Regions from separate parts of the Bradyrhizobium sp. NBAIM08 genome, predicted to be linked through region 1. Evidence: predicted binding sites of a transcription regulator. Region 1 holds the regulator's gene; each other region holds the start of a gene.
The links. The regulator LexA, encoded in region 1, represses DNA repair genes until DNA is damaged. The targets are predictions, from matches to a motif close to TGTTCNNNNTGTGTTCNG.
Positions count from the first base shown of each region.

Region 1 (7,602 bases):
AAAAGGACGCAATGACATCGCTCTCTCCCGGCAGCGCGGATGCGCTGCTGTTCGACCTCGGGCGCGTTGTGCTCGACATCGACTTCTCCAAGGCGATCGCCTGCTGGGCGGGACATGCCGGCTGCCAGCCCGAGGCCATCATCGCGCGCTATGTGCGCGACGAGGCCTACCGGTTGCACGAGATGGGCAAGATCAGCGATGGGGACTATTTCGCCTCGCTGCGGTCCTCGCTCGGGATCGGCATCTCGGATGCGCAATTCCTGGAAGGCTGGAACGCGATTTTCGCCGGCGAGATGCCTGATATCGCCGAGCTGTTGCCGCGGGCGGCGAAGCAGATGCCGCTCTATGCCTTCTCCAACACCAATCGGCCGCACGTCGACTATTTCTCGAAGGAATATGCCGGTCTGCTCGGCCATTTCCGCGAGCTGTATCTGTCCTCCAGCATCGGCCTGCGCAAACCGGATGCCGAGGCCTTCGACCATGTCGTGGCGGCGATCGGCGTGCCGGCCGAGCGCATCGTGTTCTTCGACGACCTCGCCGAGAACATCGAGGGAGCGCGGGCGCGCGGGTTGACCGCCGTGCATGTCACCTCGCCGCGTGATGTCGGGAACGCATTGAAAGCACTGGGGATCTGAGCCGCGGGAAAGCCCGGAGCGCGCTCACTTGCCGGAACAAAAACTGCTGAAAATGTGGAACCTGATCACTTTGTGCATTTTTATACAGAGTTCCGGGAACGGAATACCACCCTTCGGACTCATGAGTCCGTTGGGACTTCTACATTGGACTGATCGACGTGCTGGGCAAGACCTATCTCACCAAGCAAGCCTCTCTCCTGCTCGAATTCGCCAGAACCACCTCGGATTCTGACCTCTCCGCCAAGCTGATCAGCAAGGCCGCCGACCTAAAATCCCAGGCGGACCCGCTGCCGGACAAGGATCAGGGTCCCAAGCCGCCCGACGTCGCGGACATCAGTCCGGGCGATCCGACGGGGCGTTGAACGATGTTGGCCGTGGCGCTCGTCATTCTCGTCCTTGCCATGGCAATCCTCGTTCCGGTCTGTCTCGCCTTCCGCATCATGCCGCGGCGGAGTTGAGCCGACCTCCTCCACCCCGCGATCACGCAGGATAAATCATCCCGCGTGCTGCTTTGCCTCACGCCTGCACTCGGCTAGAACTCTCGCCGCCCATTGACTGATGTGCTCAGCAGGAGTTCGCCCGTGGCCCTGATGCCGGTTTCTGACGCGCTTGCCGCGGTGCTGGCCGGCGTCGAGCCGCTGGCTGAACAGATGGTTTGCCTCGACGAGGCCTACCATCGTGTGCTCGCCCGCGATGTCGCGGCGCGGCGCACGCAGCCGCCGGAGGCGATGTCGGCGATGGACGGCTATGCCGTACGCACGGCCGACGCGGCAAACGATTCGAGGTTGACCGTCGTCGGCGAGGTCGCGGCGGGCCGGCCGTTCGCGGGAAGCGTCGGCCCCGGCGAAGCCGTGCGGATCTTCACCGGCGGCGTCGTTCCCGACGGCGCCGATGCCGTCGTGATCCAGGAGGACACGGCTGCCGACGGCAAACATGTGACGATCAAGGAAGCCGCCAGTTTCGGCCGGCACATCCGCCCTGCAGGCGTCGACTTCCGCGAAGGCGACGTGCTGCTGCGCAAGGGAATCCGCCTCACCGAGCGCGATCTCGCCCTTGCCGCCGGAATGAATCATCCGCATCTCGCCGTCATCCGCCGCCCGAGGGTTGCCGTTCTCGCCACCGGCGACGAGCTCGTGATGCCGGGCACCACGCCTGGTCGCGGCCAGATCGTCTATTCCAACGGCTATGCCCTGCATGCGCTCGCCCGCAGCGAGGGCGCCGAGACCATCGACCTCGGAATTGCCGCCGATACACTGGAGGCGACGTCCGCCGGCATCCGCCGCGCGCGCGAGAGCGGCGCCGACATCCTGATCACGACCGGCGGTGCCTCGGTCGGCGACCACGACCTGGTCCAGCAGGCGCTCAAGGGCGAAGGCATCGCGATGGCGTTCTGGAAGATCGCGATCCGGCCGGGCAAGCCGATGATGCACGGTCGGATAGGCGCGATGCGCGTGATTGGCCTGCCCGGCAATCCCGTGTCGTCCTACGTGTGCGCCTTCCTGTTCATGGTCCCCTTGATTCGCGCCCTGTCGGGCCGTTCAGCGATTCATCATCGGCGCGAGCGCGCCGTGCTGGGCCGCGATCTCGCCGCCAACGACCAGCGCGAGGACTATCTGCGTGCGCGGCTGGAGGAGCGCGACGACGGCACGCGCGTCGCCCTTCCGGTCAGCCATCAGGACTCCTCCCTTCTTGCGAATCTCGCTGCGGCACAGGTACTTCTGGTGCGCGCACCGTTCGCGCCGAAGGCCGAGGCAGGCACGCCTTGCGAGGTGCTCCGGCTGCCCGTCTGAGCCGCCCAGCCACACGCATTCCGCGAGCTTGGCCGCGTTCACCATAAATTAAGCAGTTGCGGAACACATATCGAACATATAGTGTCCGTTCATGATTTGTTTCGAGGATGTAGCGGCTTAGTGCCGGCTTCATCGTGTCGGAATCGAACGACATCAACCGGGGGACTTTGGTCGAGATGTTGACGCGCAAACAATACGAGCTTCTGCGGTTCATCAGCGAACGTCTGAAGGAAAGCGGCGTGCCGCCGTCCTTCGACGAGATGAAGGATGCGCTCGACCTGCGCTCGAAGTCAGGCATCCATCGCCTGATCACTGCGCTCGAGGAGCGCGGCTTCATTCGCCGCCTGCCCAACCGCGCCCGTGCCATCGAGGTGATCAAGCTGCCCGAGCTCCAGGCCGCCGCCGGCAATCGCCGTGGCTTCACCCCGAGCGTGATCGAGGGCAATCTCGGCAAGGTGCGCGCGAGCTCCAGCCCGCCCGCGGACGAGGGCGAGCGCCCCGTCGCGGTGCCCGTGATGGGCCGCATCGCCGCCGGCACGCCGATCGAGGCGCTGCAGACCCGCAGCCATACCATCAGCGTGCCGCCGGACATGCTCGGCTCGGGCGAGCACTACGCGCTCGAAGTGCGCGGCGATTCGATGGTCGAGGCCGGCATCCTCGACGGCGACATGGCGCTGATCCAGCGCAACGAGACCGCAAATACCGGCGACATCGTGGTGGCATTGATCGACGACGAGGAGGCCACGCTCAAGCGCTTCCGCCGCCGCGGCGCCTCGATCGCGCTTGAGCCCGCCAATGCCGCCTACGAGGTCCGCATTCTTCCGCCGAACCGCGTGAAGATCCAGGGCAAGCTGATCGGGCTTTACCGGAAGTACTGATACGGGAAACATCAAGCGCCGCGCGCGTTTCGATCGGCATCGGCGATCCAGGATCGGAGCGGATACTTGTCCGCTCCGGCTGGACGGTTTCTCTGGTTCTGCGCCGGCTGTCCGGTCCATCCTCCCGCGCGACATTCGCCCGCGCAGGCGCACAGCAATCTCGCTCTGCTTCACCGGTAGAGTTGTGCCGGCAGTGCTGATAGCTCCGGCCGAATGCAAGGACGCGAGGTTTGTTCCTATCGAATCCGGGAAAGATAATGTGATCGCGCGCTGCGGACGCGAGCCGCAGATTTGCCCATAACCGAGCAGAGCGTTGTATGCTTCCACTCTGATAGAGGCCTGCGCCTCGAAAGAGACGCGGGTCGCTATCCCAGCATGAGGAGCACCCGATGTGTGACTACAGCCTGCATGCCGTCGCGACGCGCCCCGCCGAAGTCGGCGAGACGATCGTCACGACAACCTTCCGCGGCACCTCGACGCGCGGTTTCGCTTCCGAAGCCGATCCCTCCGTCGCGGTCTGTCTGCTGCCGGGGACGGAGCTCGCTTTCGCCGACAATGTCCGCTACGACAACCGCTGGATCTGGACGCGCACCGTGAACTCTCGCGTCGGCAAGTTCGGCAAGATCGACCCGCACATTCCCGATCGCCATCATGACGCGATCGAATTCCCCGACGGCAAATACGTGCTGGTGACGCAGCTCGTCGAAGGCCAGCGCGCGACCGTGCTGCAATTGCCGGTGACGCAGCCGGTGCCCGAGCGCGAGCACAAGCCGCAGATCGTCGCCGAGACGCGGCCGCCCACGATCACGCGCTTGCCGATCGGCTGACGCCCTGCGCCCGACGGGGCGAGGCCCGGATTGAAATTACCGTCGCCGGCCGAGGCCGGCGAGCCCGGTGAGTTTGTGTTTCAGGACATTCGATCGGCGAGCCTCCGCGCCTCGTCGCCGCACGAAGTTTGAGCCGTCCTGCCTGAATTTTGAACGTCCGCTCCGCAGCCAGATGACCGATGCTGCAATGGCTTGAGGCGGCGGACAGGCTCCATGAAGACCTTCATTCGCGTCGTTGAACTCTGGGTACCCGACCGGGCGCGCATGCGGCTGGAATTCGGCGGCGGCCTCTACGACGAAGGGCTGTCCGCGTTCAAGGCCGTCAGCGAAGAGCTGCACTTCGGATATGACGAGGGACTTCCAGGCAAGGCCTGGGCCTGTGCCCACCCCGTCATCCTCACGAAATTCGCCAACTCCTATTTCAAGCGGACCGATCAGGCCGTTGCGGCCGGCCTCACCTGTGGCGTGGCGGTGCCGGTGTTCGCGGGCGAATTCCTGCAAGCCGTGCTGGTGCTGTTCTGCGGCGACGACGAGGCGCATGTCGGCGCGATCGAGCTCTGGCACAACGATCCTGATCTCTCGCATGAGATGGGGCTCGTCGATGGCTATTACGGCACGGCGGACATGTTCGAATTCAACTCCCGCCACACCAGATTTCCGCGCGGATTCGGCCTGCCCGGACGTACATGGAAGGCGGGCCTGCCGCTGATCATCAAGGACCTGCACGACGCCAAGAGCTTCCTGCGCTGGGAGGACGCCGCCAAGGTCGGGATCAATCTCGGCGTAGGCGTGCCCTATCGAACCGGCACCGACCAGACCTGGGTCATGACATTCCTCTCCGCGCAGGCAACGCCGATTGCGCGACGCTTCGAGATCTGGGTCCCGAACGAGGCCCGTTCGGCGCTGGTCTTTCGCGCCGGCGATTGCAGCGCGCAGATCGACCTTGCCGCACGCTATGCGGCGCAGTCCATCGCCAGGGGCGAAGGCAGCATCGGCGGCGCCTGGGCCGTCGGCATGCCCGCGCTCAACGACGAGCTCACCCGTGACGGCTCGATCGCCGGCTCCGAAGCCCGCGCAGCCGGGCTGAGCCGAATGGTGGCCCTGCCGGTCATCGGCGACGCAAGGCTTAGCGCCGTGCTGGCTTGGTATTTGTAATCGCCCGCGTCAATCGTCGGCCTGCAAGTCGGCCTCCGACGGCGTTGCGTCCCGGTTGCGGGGCACGGCCGTCTTCGGCACGAGGCTGCCGTCGAAATCTCCCTCGCCGGCGCCGGCCGGCAACCAGGGACGGCTTGCCCCTCGCGCCCTCACCGCCTGCACCGAAAAACCCTCTCCGCTTCGCGTCAAGGCCAGCGCGCCCTGGCTGGCAAGACGCGCCCGATCGACCACCATCGCCGCGCAATCGGACGGCGCGGGCCGCGCCGTCACCACCAGCGCGGCGCGGCTGCAATCATCGGCCAGCGCGTCGATGCGCGTCGCCAACGCGATCAGCCTTCCGTCCGCGAGCGGCGCCACGCAGCCGGTCTCGTCACACGACACCCCACTCGCCAACGAGGCGTTGCCGGCATCGCGCGGATCGGCATCGGCAGCCAACCACTCCTTCAGCAGGAAGCTGTCCTTGCTGGCGCGGATCACCTGCAAGCGCCCATCCCCGCCCCGGATCGCGACGCTCGCGCCATCCCCGGCAATCAGGATATCGGGCTGCCGCACCGACAGTCCCCAGAGGATCGCTGCCAGCAGCACCAGGGCGCCGGACCAGCGCAAGGGCGTGCGCAACAGGCCCATCACGATGAGCCCGAGGCTCGCTGCGATCAGCGGCGCGATCCCGAAGGCGGGAATGCGGCCGACGGCGCCCGGCAGGGCCGCCACCCAGCGCGCGACCAGGACCATCCACTCGATGCCGATCCCCATCACCCACCAGAACACGCCGTCGAGCCCGAAGGGCGCCGCGAGCAGCCCCAACAGCCCGGCCGGCATCACCAGCGCCGAGACCACCGGCATGGCGCCGAGATTGGCGAGCACGCCGTATGGGGTCACGCGATGGAAGTGGAAGGCGGCGTATGGCGTGGTCGCGAGCCCCGCGATCAGCGAGGCCAGGAACAGCATCGCGATCTCCCGGCCGCCCCACAACGCGATCCGCGCAGTCGCGGAATGATCGGGCGATGCGAGCAGGTTCGGCATGCCGATCTGCACCAGCGCCACCAGCCCGAGCGTTGCCGCAAACGACATCTGGAAGCTTGGATGCACCAACGCCTCCGGCGCGACCGCAAGCACGATCAGCGCGGCAACCGCCAGCGTGCGGAAGGTGATGGCGCGGCGGTCGACCATCACTGCGATCAGCACCACCGCCGTCATGAAGAACGATCTTTGCGTCGCAACCTCCGCGCCCGACAGCAACAGGTAGAACGCGGCCGCGACCAGCGCCGCGGCGGCCGACCATTTCTTGATGGCAGAGCCGGCCGCCAGCCCCGGGATCAAGGCCAGCAGCGCGCGCACCGCGAAGAAGACGACGCCGGCGACGACCGCCATGTGATAGCCGGAGATCGACAGCACATGGCCGAGTCCCGAGACGAACATGGCATCGTTCACGGGCGCGGTGATCGCATCGCGCCGCCCCGTGAGCAGCGCCGTCGCAATCGCGCGGTTGTCGCCTTCGAGCGTTGCGCGGATGCGCGCGTCGATCGCGTCGCGCAGGCCCTGCATGAAGGCGGCATAGCGCAGCCGCAGGCCGCCGCCATCCGGCGGTGTGGACGCCGTGATCGCGCCCATCACGAAGCCGGAGGCGCCGATGCCCTGGAAGAACATGTCGCGCGAGAAATCATAGCTGCCGGGGCGCACCGGCGAGATCGGCGGCATCAGCCGCGCCTTCAATTGCACGAAGCTGCCGACCTCCGGCGCCGTGCCCTTGCGCACCGAGAGGCGGACGCGCTCGAGCTTGACGTCGCTGCGCTGCGCCTCCATCGCGCTGACGCGCAGCACGAAACGGTCGGTGCGCTCGCGGATGTCGCGCGCTTCCACGAAGCCCGACAGCGACACCGAATAGAGCGGTTTTGCCAAAACGGTGTGCGCGATACGCGCGGTCTTCCAGGTCGCCACGGCAAAACCAGCCGCGACCGCCGCGAGCATGATGGCGGGCGCAAACAGCCGGCTCCGCCGGAGCAGCACCGCGCCGAGCATTAGCGCGATGGCTGTGGCGGCAACCACCCACAGCACCGGCTCATGATCGGCGGCGAAATAAAGCGCAATGCCGCCGCCGAAGGCGACCGGCACCCACGGCAACAGCCGGCCAGGCCCGGCCTCGCCCCGAGCCCATTGGCGCAGCGTCTCGATGATCGCCGGCCAGATGCCAAAGCCCACCGGCGCAAAACCGCCGGCCGCGCGGCCGACCGGCCACGTCCCGGCAACTCCCTGGGACCGTCCTGGCCGGCCCGGCTCCGCCATTCCCCTGCACCTTACGATACGCGACGGCTGCGGA
Region 1 covers NZ_JADYVR010000001.1:171,033-178,634, forward strand. The annotation lists gene I6F37_RS00820 (HAD family phosphatase) at 12-635, shown strand; gene I6F37_RS00825 (hypothetical protein) at 794-997, shown strand; gene glp (gephyrin-like molybdotransferase Glp) at 1,217-2,425, shown strand; gene lexA (transcriptional repressor LexA) at 2,602-3,303, shown strand; gene I6F37_RS00840 (hypothetical protein) at 3,693-4,130, shown strand; gene I6F37_RS00845 (GAF domain-containing protein) at 4,344-5,285, shown strand; gene I6F37_RS00850 (ComEC/Rec2 family competence protein) at 5,295-7,568, opposite strand.

Region 2 (7,602 bases), on a different contig from region 1:
GACCATCGACGCGCTGGTGGCGCGCGCCCATGATTCGCAGGTGCACGAAATCATCCTGGCGCTGAATGCGACGGTGGACGGCCAGACCACGGCGCATTACATCACCGACCTGCTTCAGGACGCCAATGTGAAGGTGACGCGGCTCGCCCACGGGGTTCCCGTCGGCGGCGAGCTTGATTATCTCGACGAAGGTACGCTATCGGCTGCGATGCGGCAGCGCACCCTGTTCTAGAGCGTTTTCGAGCGAAGTGGATACCGGTTCGCGTGAAGAAAACGCGTCAAAACAGGAATCTCCATCCAGACTTTACGGAACGGACGACATGACGAAACTTTTCGCCACGCGATGGGCTTTGGTCGCGACGATGCTGATGCTGGTGACCCCGGCCATCTCCGCGCAGCAGGGCGACGCGGCGCTGCCGCCGTCCAAACCCGGCAAGCCGATCAACACTGGCGATGTGCTCTCCGGCGAGCTCAACGCGATGAAGGTGCGCGACGTCAAGAACGGCAAGCGCGTCGCGACCTACCAGATCACGTCGGAACCGCGCCGCCTGCCGCCGCCGAACGGGCTCTGCAATCTCGAAACCGGCCCCGAGACGTTCCAGCTCGTCACCTCCAGCGAGGCGCAGGCCGCCCAGCTGAAATCCTTCGTCGGCAAGGAGATCTCCGTGAAGGTGGACGAGGTCGCCTGCGCCAGCGATCCCGGCCAGATGAGCGAGGCCGTGATCACGAAGTGGAGCCTGATCAAGAAGCAGTAGGGGTGGAGTCGTCTCCCCGATTCCGGTGTCATCGCCCGCGAAGGCGGGCGATCCAGTACGCCGCAGCTTCTCGGTCGATCACGACTGTCTCGGAGTACTGGATGCCCCGCCTTCGCGGGGCATGACAGGGGTGCCTACACCCGCACCGGCCCCAGTGCCTCGAAATGCCCGCGCTTCTGCAAGTACGCCAGCAACATCAGGCTCGGGATGGCGACGAGGACGGAGATCGCGAAGAACATCGGCCAGCCCGTCGCCTTCGCCAGATAGCCTGCGCCCGACGACAAATAGGTCCGTCCCACCGCGGCGAGCGCCGTCAGCAGCGCATATTGGGTCGCCGTGTGCAGCGGGTTCTGGCACAGCGCCGAGAGATAGGCGACGAAGATCACGGTGCCGATGGCGTTGCAGAAATTGTCGGAGGTGATCGCGAGGGTCAGCGCCCATTCGTTGACGCCGACAATCGCAAGCCACGAGAACGACAAATTGGACATCGCCTGCACGATGCCGCCGATCCACAGGCTGGTCGCGAGCGAATAGCGTCGGGCCACGAAGCCGCCGGCAAAGCCGCCGGCCAGGGTCGCGATGATGCCGACGCCCTTGACGATCACGGCATAGTCGTTCCGCGTGAAGCCGATGTCGATGACGAACGGCACGGTCATGTTGCCGGAGAACGCGTCGGTGAACTTGAACAGCACGACGAAGGCGAGCACGACCCATGCTTCCTTGCGTCGCAGGAATTCCGAGAACGCGCCCAGCGCCGCATGGAACACCCGCGTGAGCGCGCCCTCGTCCTGCGTGGCGGCCTCGGCGCGCGCGGATTGTGCGGGCTCGGTGGCGGCGAGCGCAGTCGCCGTGCCGATCAGCACCAGAGCCGCCATCACCACATAGCCCCACATCCAGGCGGCGCCACGCGGGACGATCGCCTCGAAGCCGGTGACGATGAACAGGGCGCCTGCAGTCGAGACCAACATGCCGATGCGATAGGCCGCGACATAGGCGGCCATGCCGGCGGCCTGCTCGCTTTCGGGCAGGCTCTCGACGCGGAACGCGTCGACCACGATGTCCTGCGTCGAGGACATCGTCGCGACCAGCAGCGCGCCGAGCGCGACCAGCAGCGGCGAACGTGCCGGATCGGTCAGCGCCAACAGCAGAATCGCGCCGATCAGCAGCAGCTGCGCAAACACCAGCCACCCGCGGCGACGTCCGAAGGCCTGCGTGAACAACGGCACATGCAGCGCATCGACCAGCGGCGCCCACAGGAACTTGAGCGTGTATGGCGTTCCAACCAGCGCAAACAGCCCGATCGTTCCAAGATCGACCCCGGCTTCGGCCATCCACACCAGCAGCGTCGATCCCGACAGTGCCAGCGGCAGCCCCGAGGAGAAGCCGAGAAACAGCACGATCAGCACCCGCGGCTGCAGGTAAACGGCAAGGATGTCGCGCCAGGAGGGCGAGGCGGTGGAAGTCGCGGCGGGGGAGGTCGCGTCGGGTGCGGTCATGGGGGGCGTGTTAGCAGATTCTGGGAGAAAAGACTCTCGCGGTAGCTGGTGAGACGGGAGAGCTTCCATCACGCTCGGTGTCATCGTCCGCGAAGGCGGGCGATCCAGTACTCCGCGGCGTCTCGGTTCAACCACACGGGCTGCGGAATACTGGATGCCCCCTCTTCGCGGGGCATGACATTGAGCATGACGCCATCATGATGGTCCGGCTATCCCAGGATAGAGGTCATCCCAGTTTGGGTTATGCTGCTCGATCAAGCGGACCTTCCAGGCCCTATTCCACTTCTTCAACCGCTTCTCCCGCTTGATCGCATTCTCGGGATGGTCGAACTGCTCGAAATAGACAAGTCGGGCGACGTCGTACTTCTCCGTGAAGCTTTCGATGACCTTCAACCTGTGCTGCGCCACCGGCGGATGAGATCGTTCGTCACGCCGATATAGAGCGTACCGCCAATTCGGCTGGCGAGAATGTACACGTAGTACTGGCGTGGATCCATCTTCGCCTTCCATTCCGCCGTCATCGTCCGCGAAGGCGGGCGATCCAGTAAACACCGGCACGTCGGCTTAACAACGATCGTCACGGCGTACTGGGTGCCCCGCCTTCGCGGGGCACGACAGTGTGCCCTAGTCTCACTCCCCCGCCTGGAGCTTGCGCGGAAACAGCTCTGCCGCTCCCGTCGCCACCAGCCGCGGTGTCTCCGGCGCATCGCTCTTGCTGAAATCGAGCTCCTCGATGCGGCCTGCGCGCTTTTCGATCTTGTCGGCGGAGATCAGCACTTGGCGGACGTCCTCGTTCACGTCGGCAAAATGCTTTTGCAGCTTGAGCACGCGGTCGCGCAGGCGCCCCAAATCGTCGCCGAGCTTGATCACCTCGGTGCGGATCTGGTCGGCGGCGTCGCGCATGCGCGCGTCTTTCATGATCTGCTGCATCACCTGGATCGCGAGCATCAGCAGCGACGGCGACACCAGCACGACGCGGGCGCGATAGGCCTTCTGGATCACGTCGTCGAAGCCGTCATGGATCTCGGCATAGACCGATTCCGACGGCACGAACATCAGCGCCATCTCCTGGGTCTCGCCGGTGACGAGGTATTTTTCCGCGATGTCGCTGACATGCTTCATCACGTCGCCGCGCAGCCGCTGCGTGGCAACGCGCCGCTCCTCGTCGGTGCGGGCGTCGTGCAGCGCCGTCATCGCCTCCAGCGGAAACTTCGCGTCGATGCAGAGCGGGCGCTGGTCGGGCAGGAACACGACGCAGTCCGGTCGCTTGCCGGTCGAAAGCGTGAACTGGAACTCGTATGAGCCTTTGGGCAGACCGTCCTGGACGATCGCCTCCATCCGCGCCTGGCCGAAGGCGCCGCGCGACTGCTTGTTGGCGAGTACGTCGCGCAGAGTGGTCACCTGCGTGGTGAGGTCGGTGAGGTTCTTGTGCGCGTTGTCGATGATGCCGAGCCGTTCATGCAGCGCGCGCAGGCTCTCGATGGTGTTGCGGGTCGAATGTTCCATGGACTGGCCGACCCGATGCGTCACCGAATCAAGCCGCTCGTTGACCGCGCGCGCCATCTCGGCCTGGCGGCCGGCGAGCGCCTGGGTCATGGCGTCGACCCGCCCCGAGGCCTCGCTCTGGGCGTGCAGCACCTGGGCGAGCCGCTCCTCGAGCTCGTCGGCACGGATTGCGTTCGCCATGGCGAGTTCCGCGCCACGCCGCCCCGAGCGCGCGATCACAACCGCAATCACAACCAGCAGGATGAGGACGAGCGCACCGAAGCCGATCAGCGCATCGACGATGCGCACCGGCCAGTCGCCCAGCATGACAATGATCTCGTTCATGCCGCCTTGTAGCCGATTCGCTGCGCTCTCGCGAACGAAGAGGGAACATTCTGGGTTAACCGGCCCCTAATTTTCATGGCTAATGAAAGGTGAAGTTTTATGGTTAGCGAGGGGTTAAGGGGTTCCGGCCCGCATTGACCGCATCCGGCGCGCGGCTTAAATCGCGGCCATGGCCCTCAGAGAAATCATCATCCTGCCCGACAAGCAGCTGCGCCTGGTCTCCAAGCCGATCGAGAAGGTCACTTCGGAGATCCGCAAGCTTGCCGACGACATGTTCGAGACCATGTACGACGCGCCCGGCATTGGGCTGGCGGCGATCCAGGTCGCGCAGCCGCTGCGCCTGATCACGATGGACCTCGCCAAACGCGACGAGAACGGCGAGACCAAGCCGCTGCCGCGCGTCTTCATCAACCCCGAGATCATCGCCTCGTCCGAGGAACTGTCGGTCTACGAGGAAGGCTGCCTCTCGATCCCGGAATATTACGAGGAGGTCGAGCGGCCCGCGAAGGTGCGCGTGCGCTTCACCGATCTCGACGGCAAGGTGCACGAGGAGGATGCCGAAGGCCTCTACGCCACCTGCATCCAGCACGAGATCGACCATCTCAACGGCGTGCTGTTCGTCGACTATCTGTCCAAGCTCAAGCGCGACCGCGTCATGAAGAAGTTCGAGAAAGCCGCCAAGCGCGCGGCGGAGTGATAATTCCTCCGCCGTCATGGCCGGGACAAGCCCGGCCATGACGAGTACCTTGCTCGTTTCAAGGATTGTCTCGTCACATGCCCCTCCGCCTGATCTTCATGGGCACGCCCGATTTCTCCGTGCCGACGCTGCTCGAGCTGGTCGCGCATGGGCACGAGATCGCGGCGGTCTACACCCGCGCGCCCAAGCCGGGCGGCCGGCGCGGCCTGCAATTGCAGCCGACCCCGGTCGAGGAGGCCGCGCGAAAGCTCGGCATTCCCGTGCTGACGCCGAAGACGCTGAAGTCCGAGCAGGCGCTGGCGGAGTTCCGCGCGTTCGATGTCGACGCGGCCGTTGTCGTCGCCTACGGCATGATCCTGCCGCAGGCGATCCTCGATGCGCCAAAACTCGGCTGCTACAATCTGCACGCATCGCTGTTGCCGCGCTGGCGCGGCGCCGCGCCGATCAACCGCGCCATCATGGCTGATGATGCCGAGAGCGGCGTGATGGTGATGAAGATGGATGTCGGCTTAGATACCGGCGACGTCGCCATGGCCGAGCGCATCGCAATCACCGACGGCATGACCGCGCTCGACCTGCACGATCGTCTGTCCCGCCTTGGCGCCGACCTGATGGTGCGCGCGATGGCCGCGCTCGAACGCGGCGGGCTCCAGCTCAAGGCGCAGAGCGAGGACGGGGTCACCTATGCCGCCAAGATCGAGAAGGCCGAGGCGCGGATCGATTGGAGCAAGCCGGCGCGCGCGGTGCTGCGCCACATCCACGGCTTGTCGCCGTTTCCCGGTGCCTGGGCCGAGCTGGGGGATGCGCGCGTAAAAATCCTGCGTTGCGAGTTGGCGCAAGGCTCCGGCGCGCCTGGCGAAATGCTCGACGATCAGCTTACCGTCGCCTGCGGCGACGGCGCCATCCGCATCATCGAGCTGCAGCGCGAGGGCAAGGCCCGCATGCAGGCCGCGGACTTCCTGCGCGGCGTGCCGTTAAAGGCGGGATCCAAATTCACCTGACACTGTCATACCCCGCGAAGGCGGGGTATCCAGTACGCCGAGGCTTCTCGGTCAATCGGATAAGCTGCGGAGTACTGGGTTGCCCGCCCCAGTGCGCAACAGCGCACAAGGCGGGCAATGACGACGAAACTGGACACGATGCCCCGCTACAAGCTCACCATCGAATATGACGGCGCGCCATTCTTCGGCTGGCAGGTGCAGGACACGCTGCCATCGGTGCAGGGCGCGCTGCAAGCCGCGGTGAAGGCGATGACTGGTTCGGATCTGCGCGTGCACGGTGCCGGCCGCACCGATGCCGGCGTGCATGCGCGCGGCCAGGTCGCCCATGTCGACGTCGACAAGCAGTTTCCGCCGGGCCGTTTTCGCGACGGGCTCAACGCGCATCTGCGCCCGCATCCGATCGCGGTGCTCGAGGCCGAGATCGTGCCCGACGATTTCGAGGCGCGCTTCTCGGCGGTCAAGCGCCACTACCGCTATCGCATCGTCAACACTCGCGCCAATCTCGCGCTCGATGTCGGCCACGCCTGGCGCGTGCCGCGCAAGCTCGATGCCGACGCAATGCACGCGGCGGCGCAGCGCCTGCTCGGCAAGCACGATTTCACCACCTTTCGCGACACCGAGTGCCAGGCCAAATCGCCGGAGAAGACGCTCGACCAGCTCGACGTGATCCGCGATGGCCGCGAGATCAACGTCATCACCTCGGCGCGCTCGTTCCTGCACAGCCAGGTGCGCTCGATGGTGGGATCCCTGGTCTGGGTCGGCGAGGGCCGCTGGACCGCCGACGATCTCTCCGCCGCACTCAAAGCCCGCAACCGCGCCGCCTGCGGCATCGTCGCCCCGCCCGAGGGGCTGTATTTGATGAAGGTGGATTATTAGGCGAGCGGCGCAGAGAGCGGGCACGCTCTCCCCAAACCTCGGTGTCATGCCCCGGCTTGACCGGGGCATCCAGTACGCCGCGGCCTCTCGGCTCAATCACTGCCGTCTCTGGAATACTGGATCGCCCGGTCAAGCCGGGCGATGACGGTCGTGTTTGTGGAGGCAACACTGCCTCAAGCAAAATACCGCGCCAAAATCCCGCGATACACCTTCGTCAGCCTCTCCAGATCCGCCACCGGCACGCGCTCGTCGACCTGGTGCATGGTCTGCCCGACCAGGCCGAACTCGATCACGGGGCAATAGCTTGAAATAAACCGCGCATCCGACGTGCCGCCTGACGTCGACAGCTCGGGCTTGCGTCCCGTCACCTCCTCGATCGCGGAGACCGCGAGATCGGTGAACGGACCCGGCTTGGTCACGAACACGTTCGAGTTGGAGGGCTCCCACACGATGCGGGCCTTGATGCGGTTGCCGCAGGCTTTGGCGAGACGCGTCTCCACCAATTCACGCAAGCTCGCCTGGGTGTGGTTGTCGTTGTAGCGGATGTTGAATCTTGCGCGGGCCTCGCCGGGGATGACGTTGAAGGCCTTGTTGCCGACGTCGACCGAGACGAATTCGAGATTGGACGCCTGAAATTGCGCGCTGCCATGGTCGAGCGGCTCGTCGGAGATCGCGACGATCAGCCGCGAGATATCAGGCACCGGATTGGAGGCGCGGTGCGGATAGGCGACGTGGCCCTGCACGCCGTCGACGACGAGCGTGCCGGATTGCGAGCCGCGCCGGCCGATCTTGATGGTGTCGCCGAGCGTCTCGACGTTCGAGGGCTCGCCGAGCACGCAATGGTCGAATTTCTCGCCGCGCTCGGCGACCCATTTCAGCAGCTTGATGGTGCCGTTGATCGAGACGTCTTCCTCGTCGCCCGTGATCAGGAACGAGATCGAGCCCGC
Region 2 covers NZ_JADYVR010000004.1:450,743-458,344, reverse strand. The annotation lists gene recR (recombination mediator RecR) at 1-232, shown strand, start outside; gene I6F37_RS16865 (hypothetical protein) at 321-755, shown strand; gene I6F37_RS16860 (MFS transporter) at 890-2,251, opposite strand; partial or broken gene I6F37_RS16855 (GIY-YIG nuclease family protein) at 2,447-2,748, opposite strand; gene I6F37_RS16850 (DNA recombination protein RmuC) at 2,882-4,081, opposite strand; gene def (peptide deformylase) at 4,251-4,778, shown strand; gene fmt (methionyl-tRNA formyltransferase) at 4,856-5,779, shown strand; gene truA (tRNA pseudouridine(38-40) synthase TruA) at 5,918-6,655, shown strand; gene dapE (succinyl-diaminopimelate desuccinylase) at 6,829-7,602, opposite strand, start outside.
Region 2: I6F37_RS16850 (DNA recombination protein RmuC) is a predicted target of LexA. The motif match lies at 4,112-4,129, and genes of this name have one in related genera.

Region 3 (7,602 bases), on a different contig from region 1:
GGCGATCGCGGCAGGCAAGATGGGGTCCTGGGACTGGGACTGGATCAGCGGCGATTGGATGTGGGACGAGGGGCAATACAATATCTTCGGCGTCAGCCCCGACAATTTCGAGATCAATCCGGCCAACGTTCAGGCCCTGCTGCACCCCGACGACGTCGACCAGTTGCGCAAGGCGATCGCCGAGTTCAACAAGGGCACACGCGCCTATGAGACGGAGTTCCGCATCATCCGGCCCGACGGCGAGGTGCGCTGGTGCGTCGGCACGGCGGCCGCAACCACGGACGAGAGCGGGCGCGTGGTGCGCGTCAGCGGCGTGACCGTCGACATCACCGAGCGCAAGCGCGCCGAGGAGCGGCAGAACCTGCTGGCGCGGGAAGTCGATCATCGCGCGAAGAACGCGCTGGCGCTGGCGCAGTCGATCGTGCGCCTCACCCGGGCCGACGAGGTCAAGGCCTATGTCAACGCCGTCGAGGGGCGCATCAATGCGCTGGCGCGCGTGCACACCATCCTGTCGCTGTCGAGCTGGCAAGGCGCCGAGCTCTCCAGGCTGATCGACGAGGAGCTTGCGCCCTACTCGCTAGGCGACCAGATCAAATTGGCAGGGCCCGAAGTTCAGTTGCTGCCGGCGACGGCCCAGACGCTGGCGCTCGCACTGCACGAGCTCTTCACCAACTCGGCAAAGTACGGCGCGCTATCCACGCGAGCGGGGCGGCTCGCGATCGATTGGCAGGTCGACGAGGAGCTGCTCACGCTGAGCTGGGAGGAATCCGGCGGTCCCCTGGTCAAGACCCCGAAATCGCGCGGCTTCGGCACGCGAAGCCTGCTTGCGAGCATCGAGTCCCAGCTTGGCGGACAGGCGCAGTTCGATTGGCGCGCCGAGGGCCTGCTGTGCCGTCTTGAGGTGCCGTTGACACGCAAGACCGCGGCGGCTGCACCAAGCAAGTTCGACACCGCCGGCGCTGCCGAATTGCAACGCGCATCCGGTTAACCTGACGCTGCGCTGCTCATGCGCTGCACCGTGCGTGGTTCGCGCGCGACGCGCCCTTCGAGCCAAGCTTCCGTTCGGGCGAGATCGCGCAGCGCCCTCGCGTAGCGGCGGGCCGCGCTTCGCTCCGCGCCAAGCGGAAGCTTGCGCGCCTTGCGCAGGATGTCCGCGGCCGCGTTGCGATAGGCCAGCGAGCGGTAAAGAAAGACGACCTTACCCATATCGATGTTCCCGTTTTGCTGGCGCCCATCTTGGCAAGCCCGGCATGAACGCCGGATGAAACGGGCGGTAACAATTCCTTCAGCGGAACGGAACCCGGCGATCACATGCGCGTTGGCGTGGCAAGTTCGGGATGCCGTCCCATGCGCACCAAGAAGTCGTCTGAGCTGATCTCTGCCAGCGGCCTTATCAAGCTGATGACGCATGCAATGATGGGCGCAGCGCTAGGCCTCATTTTCAGCCTCACGCTCGTCCTGTCCAATCCAGCCGTCGCCAACCTGCTGAACAATGGCGGAAGCCAGGCCGCGATGGTCTTCGCCCTCACCTTGGTGACGACCTTTGCGATCGGCGCGACGCTCACCGGCGCCGTGTTCATCCTGGCCGAGGACAAGCAAACTTGAAGCGTGCGTGACGTACGGAAGATACTTCGCCGGGAACTCCTGCCGCGACGCGCCGTTTTGCTGCCTGCGTCAATTTAACTCAGGGAGTTCCCCCGCATGAACACGACCAAGCTCGCTCTCGCCGTAATATTGGCAACCGGCCTTGCCGCCGCGCCGTTTGCCGCCCAGGCCAAATCGCACAAGGCCAAGCATGAATCCTCGATGTCGTCGGCACAGACCACCGGCGCCAACACCAAGTCCTCCAAGGGCGCTGATCCTTCCGGCCAAGGCGGCGCCGGTCCCGGCTCCGATCAGGGCGGCACCATGACCAACACGGGCGGCCTGACCAACACCAAATAGGCGCTCCCAGGAATCATGAAGGGCTCCGCATTGCGGAGCCCTTTGTCTTCTATCTTTGGGTTCGGCACTCGGCGGGTTCGGCACTCGGCCTTCAGTATCCGGCGCCAAGGATCTCAGCGGCGCTCGGCTGCGCGCGCGGAGTTGCCGCCTGTCTTCACGGCACGAAGCCGCACCCGGTCGCGGACGTTCGGCAGTACGTCGCTGCCGCCGGCAGCCTTCCATTCGGCGATCAAGAGATTCATCTTCCGGCGCAGGTCCATCTGCGCCAGGGCCCTTTCCGTACAGTCGTGATCGCGCTCGACGAGGTCGCGCACCGACGCCTCGACGTCGGCCATCTCAAGCCTCAAGGCTCTGATTTTACGTCGAATTTCATTAATTCTGTTGTCCATGCCTTGTTAGAACAAAATAAGAACATATAGTCAAGTCACGATTTCAGGACGGAGACGCCAGATGCAGGTTCAAGGTAAATACGACGCCAGATTTTTCCTGGGCGAGCAGATGACGCGGGCGCAGGGCCTAAAGCTAAAGCGGCTCAGCGAAGAGGCCTATCAGCCCGGCCAATATGCGCGGGATCTGTCCTTCACCGAGGCCGCCCGGCGCATCCAGGTGCTGGAAGCGGAGATCGAGCTGGCAAACTCCTTCTAGAGCATCGCATCGCGCTTTAGGCCTGCGCCGTTCCACGCTCCCGGAACCATGGCTGTGCAGAATGGTTCTCCCCGCCGAGGGAGAATATGCATGGCACGCAAGGCAAAAAAGCGCCGCTACTCACGCAGCTCGGGAAGCGATGTCGCCACCGAGATGCGGCGTTACAAGAAGGGCACCGCGAAGAGCGGCCGTGGCGGGCGCGGCGGCCGCGTCAAGAACCGCAAGCAGGCCATCGCGATCGGACTGTCGAAGGCACGCAAGAAGGGCAAGAAGGTCCCGAAGAAGGCTTCGAAGCGCAAGAGCGCCAAGAAGACGTCCAAGAAAGCATCCAAGAAAACGTCCGGGACGTCGTCCAAGAAATCGTCGAACAAGAAATCATCGAAGCGCAAATCCAAGCGGTCGCGCTGACCCGCCTCAGATCATGCTCCCCGGCATGAAGCAGCGGATCGAAATCCCGAACGCAGTCTTGACCGGCCACACCATCGTGCGGCCGGCCCGGTTGGGCTCGGTGATGACGGCCTCATCCGGCACATCGATCCACTGTCCGTCGATGCGGACACGGTAGCGCCCGTTGTGCGACTCCCAGTCGAGATCGGCAAGGGCGAAACCGTCCGCGTCCGAGCAGCACGGACCGAGATGGCTGCGCAAACTGTCGAACCATGGCTTCAGAGGAGAATTCGCGTAGCGGCCGTCGTCGCGCCCGAGCGCGTTTCCCCCCGAGAGCACCAATGGCGCCACGAGCAGCGCACTCCTGAGCGAGAGCTTCAATCGATCCATGTCGGCACCGATCACTTGTGAACCACCGGCGAGTTCCACAAAGCGCCGGGAGGCTCGAAGTTCCACGCTTGCAACCCCTCTCAGCGGCGACGTTGGCGCAGAGCACCGAGGCGCCCTGCGAGTGTGATCAGCGAACACGGCTTTTTCGGACGCACCAGGTCATCATCCCTGCCGTTAACGAGAATGTGACCGGCCTGGTGCGGACGTGACGTGTGTGCAAAAGGCGGCCCGAAGGCCGCCTTCCTGGATTGGTAAGGGTCGAGTTGACGTTATGCGAGTGGCACCGCAACGAAGCGGGTGGCCTCCGCGCTTCTGACCTGAAGCAGCACGCTGCGCTTGCCCGACGATTTGGCCTGCGCCAGCTCGGAGCGCACCTCGCCGACATTGCTGACAGCCTTGCCGCCGACATTGAGGATGACGTCGCCGGTCCGGATGCCGCGTTGCGCGGCCGGGCCTTGCGGATCAACCTCGGTGACGACGACGCCGTTCTGGCCTGCGCCCTGGACGTCACCGGCGGGCGCCAGGCTGAGGCCGAGGCGCGGCGTGCCGGCACCCGGCTGTCCGCTGCCCTCGTCGGCATTGCCACTGCCATTGCCCTTGGCCTGCCGCTCGTTCGGCAACTCGCCGAGCGCCAGCGTCACCGTCTTGCTGTCGCCCTTGCGGAAGACATCGAGCTTCACGGACGTGCCCGGCGTCAAGCCCGCGATGGTGCGGGCGAGGTCGCGGGAGTCCTTGATCGTGGTGCCGTTGACGGCGGTGATGACATCGCCCGCCTGGATGCCGGCCTTCGCCGCCGGGCTGCCATCCTGCGGATTGTCGACGATCGCGCCCCGCGCCTCCTTGAGCCCGAGGCTGTCGGCGATATCCGACGTCACCGGCTGCACCTGCACGCCGAGCCAGCCCCGGGTGACCGCGCCCTTGTCCTTCAATTGCGCGACGACGAGCTTGGCGGTCGAAGCCGGGATATCGAAGCCGATGCCGACCGAGCCGCCCGAGGGCGAGAAGATCGCAGTGTTCACGCCGATCACGTTGCCGTTCATGTCGAAGGCCGGGCCGCCGGAATTACCCTTGTTGATCGGCGCGTCGATCTGGATGAAGTCGTCATAGGGACCGTTGCCGATGTCGCGGCCGCTGGCCGAGACGATGCCGGCGGTCACGGTACCGCCAAGACCGAAGGGATTGCCGACCGCGACCACCCAGTCGCCAATGCGCGGCTTCTGGTCGGAGAACTTGACGAACGGAAAGTCCTTCTTGCCGTCGACCTTGATCAGCGCGAGATCTGTCTTCGGATCGGTGCCGACCACTTTCGCGGTGTAGGTCGTGCCGTCGTCCATCGTCACCTGCACGGACTCGGCGCGATCGACGACGTGATTGTTGGTCACGGCATAGCCGTCGGCGGAGATGAAAAAGCCGGAGCCTTCGCCCGTGATCATCTGGTGGCGCTGGCGCGGCATGCCGTTCGCGCCGCCCGGAAAGCGGAAACCGAACTGTCGCGAGAACTGGTCGAACGGCGTGTCCTCGTCCGAATCCATCCGGTTCTGCTGCAGCATCGCGCTCTTGTCGTTGTCCTGATCGATTTTGACCCGCACCGAGATCACAGCGGGTTTGACCCTGCTGACGAGATCGCCGAAGCCGGGCGGCGTCGCGGCGGCTTCGGCCGCCTGAGCCGGCGCAATCAAGGAGTTGATGCCGTACGGCGAGGCGCCTGGCGCAATGGCCAGGGCGGCCACGCCCAGCGCGGCCACGGTGCCGAGCAGCGCGAGCCGCCGCGGCCGCAAGATCTTGCGAGACGTGGTGATGTCGGAATTGACGCGATCGTTCATGTCGAAATGTCCATGTTGAGCAGGTGTCGCCTTGCCCGCAACATGGTCGCTGCCACCTTACGGCGTCCCGTCCGTCCGATTAAATCTCGGCAAAGAATGGATGAGCGGTCGCAGCAGGCAATCCGGACGTTTGATACAGCTCAACGCGCCGCCTTCGCGCAGTGAAAAACTGCGACCATCGGATGATGCTCAGCGGAGGCGCGCCATGTACAAAGACATTCTCGTCCACATTCCCACCGAACGTCCCATGCGTCCCGCGATCGAGGGCTCGGTCTCGCTCGCGGCGAAGCTCAACGCGCATCTCGACGCGGTCGCGGTCGGCTATGTCGCCACCAGTACGGCTTACGTCATGGAAGGCGGCGCGGCGGTGGCGGCCGTTTTCGAGCTGGAGCGCGAGCGCGCCGTGGAGCGGGCCGAGGCGGCGCTCGCGGTATTCAAGAGCGAGGCGGCGAACGCCGGCATCGCCTATACCTGCCACGCACTCGGCGCGATCCCGGCAGATGCCGCCGGCTCGCTCGGCGAGATGGCACGGCTGCACGACCTCAGCGTCCTGCTCCAGCCCGATCCGGCGCAAGGCTCGTTCGACAACGACATGCCGAGCGAGATCCTGTTCCGCGCGGGCGGCCCGGTGCTGTTCCTGCCCTACACCTTCCGGGGAGCCTTCAAGGCGAAGCGGATCGGCATCTGCTGGGACGGCAGTCGCGTTGCCGCCCGCGCTATGCGCGACGCAGCTCCGTTCCTGGCGCGCGCCGAAGAGATCGTGATCATCACCGTCAACGAGACCGACGACGTCTGCGGCGAAGCTTCAGCGAGCGGCTTGGCCAGACATCTCGGCCGGCGCGGATTGTCCACCCGCACGGTCAGCCTGACCGCCACGCGCGCCGACATTCAGCCGATCATTCTGTCGCTGGCGGCCGACGAGAGTCTCGATCTTCTGGTGATGGGCGGCTACGGCCATTCACGGTTGCAGGAACGCTTTCTCGGGGGCGTCACCCGCGCCATGCTGGAAGCCATGACGGTCCCGACGCTGATGTCGCATTGACGCGCTGGCCTGGCGCCGTCACGCCGCGACGGGAGCTTCCCATGTCGTGGGCGCGGCGGCGTCCTTGTCGCGGTGCACATTGCACGCGTCGAAGTGCGCCTTGAGCTCGATTTCGGCAAGATGTTCGAAATGTTCGGCCTGGCCGAGGAGTTCCCAGTTCTGGAGCGGCCGGTAGGCCGCCTGCTGACGGCAGAGGGACGCCAGCGCCCGGTAGCGACGTACGTTCTCCATGAGACCCTCCCTCGCGTTCACCGGCTTATTGCCCTGATTTGCGTCAGGCCGATGGCGTTTATGCAAAACATTTGCTGCGCGCTCAACGCGCCTGAACCAAGTTAATTTTCGAGAAGTGCCGGTAAGGATTTTAGTTCCAAACGTCCGCTCGGAACTCTGTGCCTAGTGCTAGGCGTAGAGGCGGCGCTCCACGGCGACGCCCACCAGGTCGAGATAACGCTCGATCAAGTCGGGACGGCCGACGAGATAGCCTTGCATCTCCTCGCAGGCCTCGCGGGCCAAGAAGGCACGTTGGGCTTCCGTCTCCACCCCCTCGGCAATGACCGGGATCTTCAGCGCGTGCGCCAGGCTCAGGACGGCGCGGACAATCTCGGCCGATTGCGGCGTCGCCTCCAGGTTGGAGATGAAACTGCGGTCGATCTTGATCTTGTCGAACGGGAACGACTGCAGATAGGACAGCGAGGAATAGCCGGTGCCGAAATCATCCATGGCGATGCGGATGCCGAGCGCCTTCAGCCGCCGCAGCAGGTTGAGCGCGCGGGTGAAATCGCCGATCAGCACGCCCTCGGTGATCTCGACCTCGAGCCGCGTCGGCGTCAGCCCCGTCTCCAACAGGATCTGGTGGATCGAGCGCTCGAGATCGCCCGCCTGGAATTGGACCGGCGACAGATTGACCGCGACCTGCAACGGCCGCGGCCAGGATGCCGCCTCGCGGCACGCCTCGCGCAGCACCCATTCACCGATCTCGACGATCAGCCCGTTCTCCTCGGCGAGCGGAATGAACTGGTCCGGCGGCACGAAGCCCCGCGTCGGGTGATTCCATCGCAGCAGCGCCTCGAAGCCGATGACCTCGCCATCCACCCGCGCCTGCGGCTGGAAATAGACGAGGAGCTGGTTCTGCTCCAGCGCCTGCCGCAGGTCGTGCTGCAACAGCCTGCGATCGCGCAGCTCCTGGTCCATCTCGGATTCGAAGCAGCGGACCCGGCTCCTGCCCTCGCGCTTGGCGCGGTAGAGAGCCGAGTCGGCATTGGCGAGCAGCGTCGCCGCGTTCACGCCATCGTCGGGATAGAACGCGATGCCGACGCTGAGGCCCACGTGGGAGAGATAGTCGTCGACCTCGAGCTCCTTGCCGATCGCCTC
Region 3 covers NZ_JADYVR010000018.1:69,358-76,959, forward strand. The annotation lists gene I6F37_RS35340 (HWE histidine kinase domain-containing protein) at 1-988, shown strand, start outside; gene I6F37_RS35345 (hypothetical protein) at 985-1,206, opposite strand; gene I6F37_RS35350 (hypothetical protein) at 1,348-1,605, shown strand; gene I6F37_RS35355 (hypothetical protein) at 1,702-1,944, shown strand; gene I6F37_RS35360 (hypothetical protein) at 2,058-2,279, opposite strand; gene I6F37_RS35365 (DUF3072 domain-containing protein) at 2,395-2,589, shown strand; gene I6F37_RS35370 (DUF6496 domain-containing protein) at 2,680-2,997, shown strand; gene I6F37_RS35375 (hypothetical protein) at 3,004-3,366, opposite strand; gene I6F37_RS35380 (Do family serine endopeptidase) at 3,636-5,189, opposite strand; gene I6F37_RS35385 (universal stress protein) at 5,395-6,231, shown strand; gene I6F37_RS35390 (hypothetical protein) at 6,250-6,462, opposite strand; gene I6F37_RS35395 (bifunctional diguanylate cyclase/phosphodiesterase) at 6,631-7,602, opposite strand, start outside.
Region 3: I6F37_RS35365 (DUF3072 domain-containing protein) is a predicted target of LexA. The motif match lies at 2,341-2,358, and genes of this name have one in related genera.

Region 4 (7,602 bases), on a different contig from region 1:
CGAATTCGCGGAAGATGCGCTGCTGGGCTTCGGCTGCGATGCCGATGCCGGTGTCGCGAACCAGGAAGCTGATCTCGTTCGGCCAGATGCCGGGCTCGACGATCAGCGCCACGCCGCCGCTGCTCGTGAACTTGATGGCGTTGCCGGCGAGGTTGAGCAGCACCTGGCGCAACCGCGCGGCGTCGCCGACCACTTCGAGCGGCAGGCGCTCGTCGACATAGGCGGCGATCTCGAGCGACTTCGCCTGCGCGCGCGGCGCGAGCAGCTCGGTGATCTCTTCGACAAGTGTCGAGAGCGCGAAGGGACGTTGATCGAGGTCGAGCTTGCCGGCCTCGATCTTGGAATAGTCGAGCAGCTCCTCGATCAGCGCCATCAAGGCTTCGCCCGAGGTCTTCACCGCCCTGGCATAGGTCGCCTGCTCCGGCGTCAGATCGGTGTCGAGCAACAGGCCGCCCATACCGATGATGCCGTTCAGGGGGGTGCGGATCTCGTGCGAGGCCATCGCCAGGAAGCGCGACTTGGCGCGGTTGGCGGCGTCGGCCTGGTCGCGCGCGTCGGACAATGCGCGCTCGGTCTCGGTGCGGTCGGTGACGTCGCGTCCGACGCTCTGCAACTCGGCGGGCTGGCCGGCATCGAGGCGGACATAGCCCTCGCGCCAGGCGATCCAGCGCGCGCCGAGCGGGGTTGCGATCTTCTGGTCGTGGATGCGCGTGCCGCTGCTCTCGCGGGCACTGTCGCCCTGCTCCAGCACGTCGAAATCGAATCGCGTGCCGACCAGCGCGCTGCGCGCCTGTCCCGCGAGCGCGCAATAGGCCTCGTTGGCAAAGGTGACGCGGCCGTCGGTAGCGCGCAGCACGATGAGGTCGCCCTGCTGCTCGAACAGGCTGCGGGCGCGCTCTTCCGCTTCCTTCAGCTCCCAATTGCGGTCGATCAAGGCTTCGTTGTGGGCGGCGAGCGTCCGCAGCCGCTTATTGACGAAGCGCAGACGCATGCTCAGCGTCGCAAGGCCGAGGCAGGCGAGCGCGAACAGGAAGCTGGCGCCGATCGCAAAGGTGTGGGGATCGTAGCCGGAATTGTCGGACCGGCTGCCGGAGACGAAACCATAGGCGCCGCCGAACGTCGCCGAGAAGATCATGAAGGAGCGGATCGCGAAAGCGAGCCTCGGATGCCGTCGCCTGAAACGACGCATGCGCACTTTGATCCGGAACGTCCGACCCATCGCAACCGACCCTTGCCTGAAACCCCGCCGCCGCGTGCGACGATGGCCCGCCGACCTTGCGAACAAATTGCGGCGGTGGCGCCGCCTCCGAACAGGGTTGACGAGACGTTAACGGGTCAGAGCATGATCCGGACCCGAAGGGCCGCGTTAGCGAAAAGTGTGCAGCGGTTTTCCTTCGCGACAAACGCGGAACGCGTTTGCGCGGAGATCATGCTCAAACACAAAGCTCTAAAGCGATGCCGCCTGGAAGCGGCCATGGCCGCCGCGGGCGCCGACGATCAGCGCCGCCGCCTCGCGCGGCGAGAACGTCTTTGAGCGCACATAGATGCGGTAATCCGCCGGTCCTTCGCTGGAGAGATAGACCACCTGGCCGCCGTCGACCGGCTGCGCGGCGATCGAGACGAGACGCGTCGAAGGGCTGGCCTGGCAGGTGTCAGGCTCGGAGCCGAGGCCGTCGTCGACCACGGCAAAATCCGCGGCGTCGGCATCCTCGGTGATCTGGACCCGCACCGTTGCCCGCGCGGGATCGTCGGTGAAGGCGACATGCACACCGGCGGTCCAGAACAGCGAGGTGAGCTCGACCGATGTGTCGCCCAGCGCGATGCAGGGATGCGACACCGATCCGATCTCGGCGCGGGCGAACACCGCAGCCGCCAACAGGGGAACAGCCGAGGCCAGGAACTTGAAACGCAACATGACGCTCTACTCGCTAGGCCCCGGGAACTCACAACCGAAACGCGTCGGGCCTTATGGTTTGCAGAGCGTAAAGGAAAGTCGTTACCGCCGGGTTGATGCGCGGAATGATCAAGCCAGCTGGCGCACATCCTCCGCGAGTGCGCGGTACGACAGCGCTTCGGCGAGGTGCAGCCGGCCGATCTTGTCGGCATGGTCGAGGTCGGCCAGCGTGCGCGCCACCCGCAGCACGCGGTGATAGCCGCGCGCCGACAGGCGCATGGTCTCCGCGGCGTCGCGCAGCAGTTTTTGGCCCTGCGCGTCCGGCTTTGCGATCTCCTCCAGCACGGAGGCGGGGGCTTCAGCATTGGTGCGGACATGGGGCAGGCCTGCATCCGCATAGCGCGCCAGCTGGATGTCGCGCGCCGCCGCCACGCGGGCAGCGACCTCGGCCGATCCTTCCGACGGCGGCGGCAGGATCAGGTCGGCGGCCGTCACCGCCGGCACCTCGATGCGCAGATCGATGCGGTCCATCAGCGGACCGGAGATGCGCGCCTGGTAATCGCCGGTGCAGCGGTCGATGCGGCCGCGCTTGCAGGCATAGCCGGGCTCGAACGCATTGCCGCAGCGGCAGGGATTCATCGCCGCGACCAGCATGAAGCGGGCAGGGTAGGTGACGCGATGATTGGCGCGCGACACCGCGACCTCGCCGTTCTCCAGCGGCTGGCGCAGCGAATCCAGCACGCGCGGATCGAACTCCGGCAATTCGTCGAGGAACAGCACGCCCTGATGTGCCAGCGAGATCTCGCCGGGCTTGGCGCGCGCGCCGCCGCCGGTGAGCGCGGCCATGCTGGCGGAATGGTGCGGCGAGCGGAACGGGCGCCGCGCCGTCAGCGCGCCGCCTTCGATCTCGCCGGCGACCGAGGCGATCATGGAGACCTCGAGCAGCTCGCTCGGCGACAGCGGCGGCAGGATCGAGGGCAGGCGCGCGGCCAGCATCGATTTGCCCGCGCCCGGCGCGCCGATCATGAGCAGGTGGTGCCCGCCGGCGGCCGCGATCTCCAGCGCGCGCTTGGCGCTTTCCTGGCCCTTGATGTCGCGCAGGTCGAGCGTCGAGGCGGCGGCCTCGTGCACCTTCGGCGTCGGCCGCGACAGCACCTGGGTGCCCTTGAAATGGTTGGCGATCTGGATCAGCGAGTGTGCGGCAATGATCTGGATGTCCGGGCTCGCCCACGCCGCCTCGGAGCCGCAGGACGCCGGGCAGATCAGTCCTTCCTCGCGCATATTGGCGCCGATCGCGGCGGGAAGGACGCCGGCCACCGGCGCGATCGAGCCGTCGAGGCCGAGCTCGCCGAGCACGGTGAAGCCGGTCAGCGCATCGGGCGGGATGGCGCCTATCGCGGCCATCAGCCCAAGCGCAATCGGCAGGTCGTAATGGCTGCCCTCCTTCGGGAGGTCGGCCGGGGCCAGATTGACGATGATCCGCCGCGCCGGCAGCGCCAGCCCCGAGGCGATCAGCGCCGAGCGCACCCGCTCGCGCGCCTCCGACACCGCCTTGTCCGGCAAGCCGACGATGGCAAAGGCCGGCAGGCCAGGCGCGACCTGCACCTGCACGTCGACCGCGCGGGCCTCGATCCCCTCAAAGGCGACGGTAGAAACCCGCTGAACCATGCCGAACCAGCCTGCCCATTGCTGCAATTAGGGGTAGCAGAGCGCGGCCGTTTCCGCAAGAACAATACGGGAACAATCGCTTGGCGGCCGGTCAAATCCTAACCAATCGTAAACGCAGCCCAGACACTACGTCTCGAATGCCGCCTTCTCTCCTCAGCACATTCCAACGAATGTCCGCTACTCCTAGGGCTGCGGGATGGGCCGTGGTCTAACGGGTGAACAGTTCAAATGCTTGCAAATCGCCGGAGAAGCGAACGTCGGGTGTGCAGCCGCCTCGCCAAGATCCATTTTGGCGCGGGCTCGCTGCCGCGGGATTGCACGATCACGGACATTTCGGATGGCGGCGTGAAAGTGGTGGCGGAATTTCTGGAAGTGCCGCCGCAATTCACCATCATCTTCGCGCCTGATTATTCCCGCCAATGCCGCCTGCGCTGGCGCATCGGCTGCGAATTCGGCGCCGAGTTCGTCGACTGAACCTCAACAGGCGCGCCTCCTTAACGGGACTTTAGCGTTAATGGGTAAGCATCTCTGATCAGTTGCCGAGTGATCAGAGTATGCCCAAGCGTTCGTTCCTCGCCTTATCCCCGGCGGGATATCTGTGTTCCGCCGTCCTGATCCTCGCCCTCGGCGGCTGTCAGACGGCCGGCATCGACGACGTCACCGGTGCGCTCGGCGGCAAGCGGGAGTCCGCCGCCAAGTTTGACGGCAAGTCCGACAGCAAGGCCGACCCCACGCCGGAGATGGACGCACTTCGCGAGCGTTATCGCGCCAAGCCGAGCGATCCCGCCATTGCTCTCGAATACGGCAAGGCGCTGCGTGGCAGCGGCCAGCGCGCGCAGGCGGTCGCAGTGCTGGAGCAGGCCGTGCTCGCCCGTCCTGGCAACAAGGCGCTGCTCGCCGGCTACGGCCGCGCGCTCGCCGACAACGGCAATTTCCAGCAGGCCTTCGACGTCCTCGGCCGGGCGCATTCGCCCGAGGATCCCGATTGGCGCATCCTGTCGGCGCAGGGCGCTGTGCTCGACCAGCTCGGCCGCAACGAGGAAGCCCAGCAATATTACGCTGCGGCGTTGAAGATCGTGCCGAACGAGCCGACCGTGCTGTCCAATCTCGGCCTGTCCTACATGCTGCAGAATAATCTATCGAAGGCCGAACAGGTGCTCGGCCGCGCCCATCAGCGCAATCAGAACGATGCGCGGGTCCGCGCCAATCTGGCGCTCGTGCTGGGATTGCAGGGTCGCGAGGCCGAGGCCGAAATCCTCGTCAAGGCAGATCTGCCGCCGGACCAGGCCGCGGCCAAGGTCGCGGCGCTGAAGCAGCTGCTGGCGAAAAAGCAGCAGCGGGCGGACAGGTAGTCCGCCCTAGAGCATGATCCGGACCCGAAGGGCCGCGTCAGCGCAAAGTGTGAAGCGGTTTTCCCTCGCGACAAACGCGGAAGGCGTTTGCGCGGAGATCATGCTCAAATAAGCCGCGCCTACGACGCCTTGCGATGCGGGGCCGAGCTGCGCCCCGACTTGCCCTTCAGCTTCTTCAAAAGCGGCTCGAGCAGCGAGCGCTTCGGCTTCTTCACCTCGCCGCGGCCGGCGAGGCGGTTCGCCATATTCTGGAACAGAACGGTGGTGCGGTGGGTCCTGGAGACCTCCGCGATCATCTGGCCGTTATTGGCCGCGGTCGAGAACAGTTTCGAATCGAACGGGATCACCGCGATCGGCTGGCTCTCCATGGTCTTGGCGAAGGCCTTGACCTCGATCTCCGCACGCTTGTGCATGCCGACCTGGTTGAGGCAGTACAGCGGCGGCCGGTCGTTCGGTCGCGCCGCCTTCAGCACGCTCAGCATGTTCTTGGTGTTGCGTAGATTGGCGAGATCGGGCTCGGCCACGATCACGATGTCGTCGGCGTTCACCAGCGCGCGCCGGGTCCAGCCGGACCATTGATGGGGCACGTCGAGCACGATGCAGGGCGTCGTCATGCGCAGCGTGTCGAACACGGCATCGAAGGCTTCAGCACCGAAATCGTAGACGCGGTCGAGCGTGGCGGGCGCCGCCAGGAGGCTGAGGCGATCGGTGCATTTGGCGAGCAGGCGCTCCATCAGCGCCGTGTCCGGCCGGTCCTGCGACAGCACCGCGTTGGCGATGCCCTGCACCGGATCCTGGTTGTAGTCGAGGCCCGCGGTGCCGAAGGCGAGGTCGAGATCGATCACGACGGAATCGAGCGAGAGATCGCGGGCGATGGTCCAGGCCAGATTATGCGCGACGGTGGACGCGCCGACGCCGCCTTTGGCGCCGACCACGGCGATGACGCGGCCGGTGATGATGGCTTCCGAGGCCGAGAACAGGCTGCAGATCGAGCGGACCACGTCGATGGTTTCGACCGGGCCGACCACGTAGTCGTTGACGCCGCGGCGCACCAGCTCGCGATAGGGCGCGGTGTCGCTGGGGCTACCGATCACGACCACGCGTGTGCCGGGATCGCAGACGCCGGCGAGGTCGTCCAGTCCTTCGAGGATGTCGCGCGTGCCGTCGGACTCGATGACGATCACGTTCGGCGTCGGCATCGATTCATAGGCTTCGATCGCCGCGGCGAGGCCGCCATCCTTGGCGCTGAGATGGGCCTTGGCGAGCCGGCGGTCCTGGCCAGCCGCGGTCACCGCCTTGAGCGTCTGCTCGGTCTCGCAGAAGGCTTGCACCGAAATGCGAGGAACCGGGGCGATGTGTTCCTCGGGATGCTGCGGATCGTCCGCGTCTTCGTCGTGGATGCCTGTCATTTGGCGGTATCGCTGAGTTTGGCCTTGTCGGATTCGGGATAGGTGGTCGTCGTCGTCGTGCCCTTGCGATAGCGATCGAACGCGATCTCGCGCCGTGCGGTATAGGCGGGCGTCTCGGCGCGCGGTTGCTCGAGGTCAGCCGGGTTGTCGATCATCGCGGCGAGATTGCGCTGGCTGGCGCAGCCCAGATTGAAATAGGGGCGGTTCTCGGTGTAGCCGGGGTTGAGGATGTTGGGGCCGACGTCTTCGGGCCAAAGCCCGCAGGGGCCGGCGACCGCGGTGATCTTGGAATAGCTCAGGCGGATGGTGGGCAGCAGCCCGGGATCATCGGGGCGATAGGGCCGCCGGACGATGGCGCGCGACGGCACGCCGCCGGACATGAGCACCGAGCGGATCTCCTGATAGGTTGCGGCGGCCGCGCGCGAATTGGCGGTGTCGACCGGCACATCGACGGCGACCGAGCCGGTGCCTTCGCGCATCCAGTCCCGCGCGATGCCCGCGACGTCCGAATGCTGCGCAGCCGAGAGGCCGCCCCTGCTATTGCCGACGAAGATCACGATCGACTTCTTGCCTTCCTGCACCGCAATCGGATGGCGCTGGCGATAATCGGTCGGCACCGTCTGGGTGACGATCTCGGTGGTGTTGCAGGCGCCGAGCATGACGGAGAGGCCCGTCAGTGCCAGTGCGAACCGCAAATTGCGCCGTCGATCGGCTGATGTTGTCGTCATCCCCTGATCCCTCCTGCCCCTGCCTTGCCCGGTCCCCGAACCGTTCGTCTCAGTCGATGATGAAGCCGAAATCGCCCGGCGTGCCGGCGACCGGATCGACACGGCTCGCGATGCCATAGAGGCGGTTGACCCGGCCGAGCAGCGCCCTCTGTGCGTCCGAGGCCGGCGCGAAGCCGTCGTCGGGCCGCGACAATTCCTTCTGGGCAACCGCGCGCACCACGTAAGGCGTCACGATCACCATCAGCTCGGTCTCGTTGTTGACGAAGTCCTGGCTGCGGAACAGCGCGCCGATGATCGGCACCTGGTCGACACCGGGCAGTCCGTTGATCGCCTGCTTGGTCTGCTGCTGGATCAGGCCGGCCATCGCCATCGAGCCGCCCGAGGGAATCTCCAGGGTCGTTTCGGCGCGGCGGGTCTGGATCGATGGAATGGTGATCGAGTTGGTCGAGGACCCGGTCACGGCCTGCGTCAACGTGATCGAGTTGGTGTTCGACAGCTCCGAGACCTCGGTCATCACGCGCAGGCTGATGCGGCCTTCGCTGAGCACGACC
Region 4 covers NZ_JADYVR010000008.1:171,713-179,314, reverse strand. The annotation lists gene I6F37_RS26275 (PAS domain-containing hybrid sensor histidine kinase/response regulator) at 1-1,219, opposite strand, end outside; gene I6F37_RS26270 (hypothetical protein) at 1,448-1,915, opposite strand; gene I6F37_RS26265 (YifB family Mg chelatase-like AAA ATPase) at 2,024-3,562, opposite strand; gene I6F37_RS26260 (PilZ domain-containing protein) at 3,791-4,036, shown strand; gene I6F37_RS26255 (tetratricopeptide repeat protein) at 4,117-4,914, shown strand; gene I6F37_RS26250 (AAA family ATPase) at 5,034-6,323, opposite strand; gene I6F37_RS26245 (CpaD family pilus assembly protein) at 6,320-7,051, opposite strand; gene I6F37_RS26240 (type II and III secretion system protein family protein) at 7,101-7,602, opposite strand, start outside.
Region 4: I6F37_RS26265 (YifB family Mg chelatase-like AAA ATPase) is a predicted target of LexA. The motif match lies at 3,620-3,637, and genes of this name have one in related genera.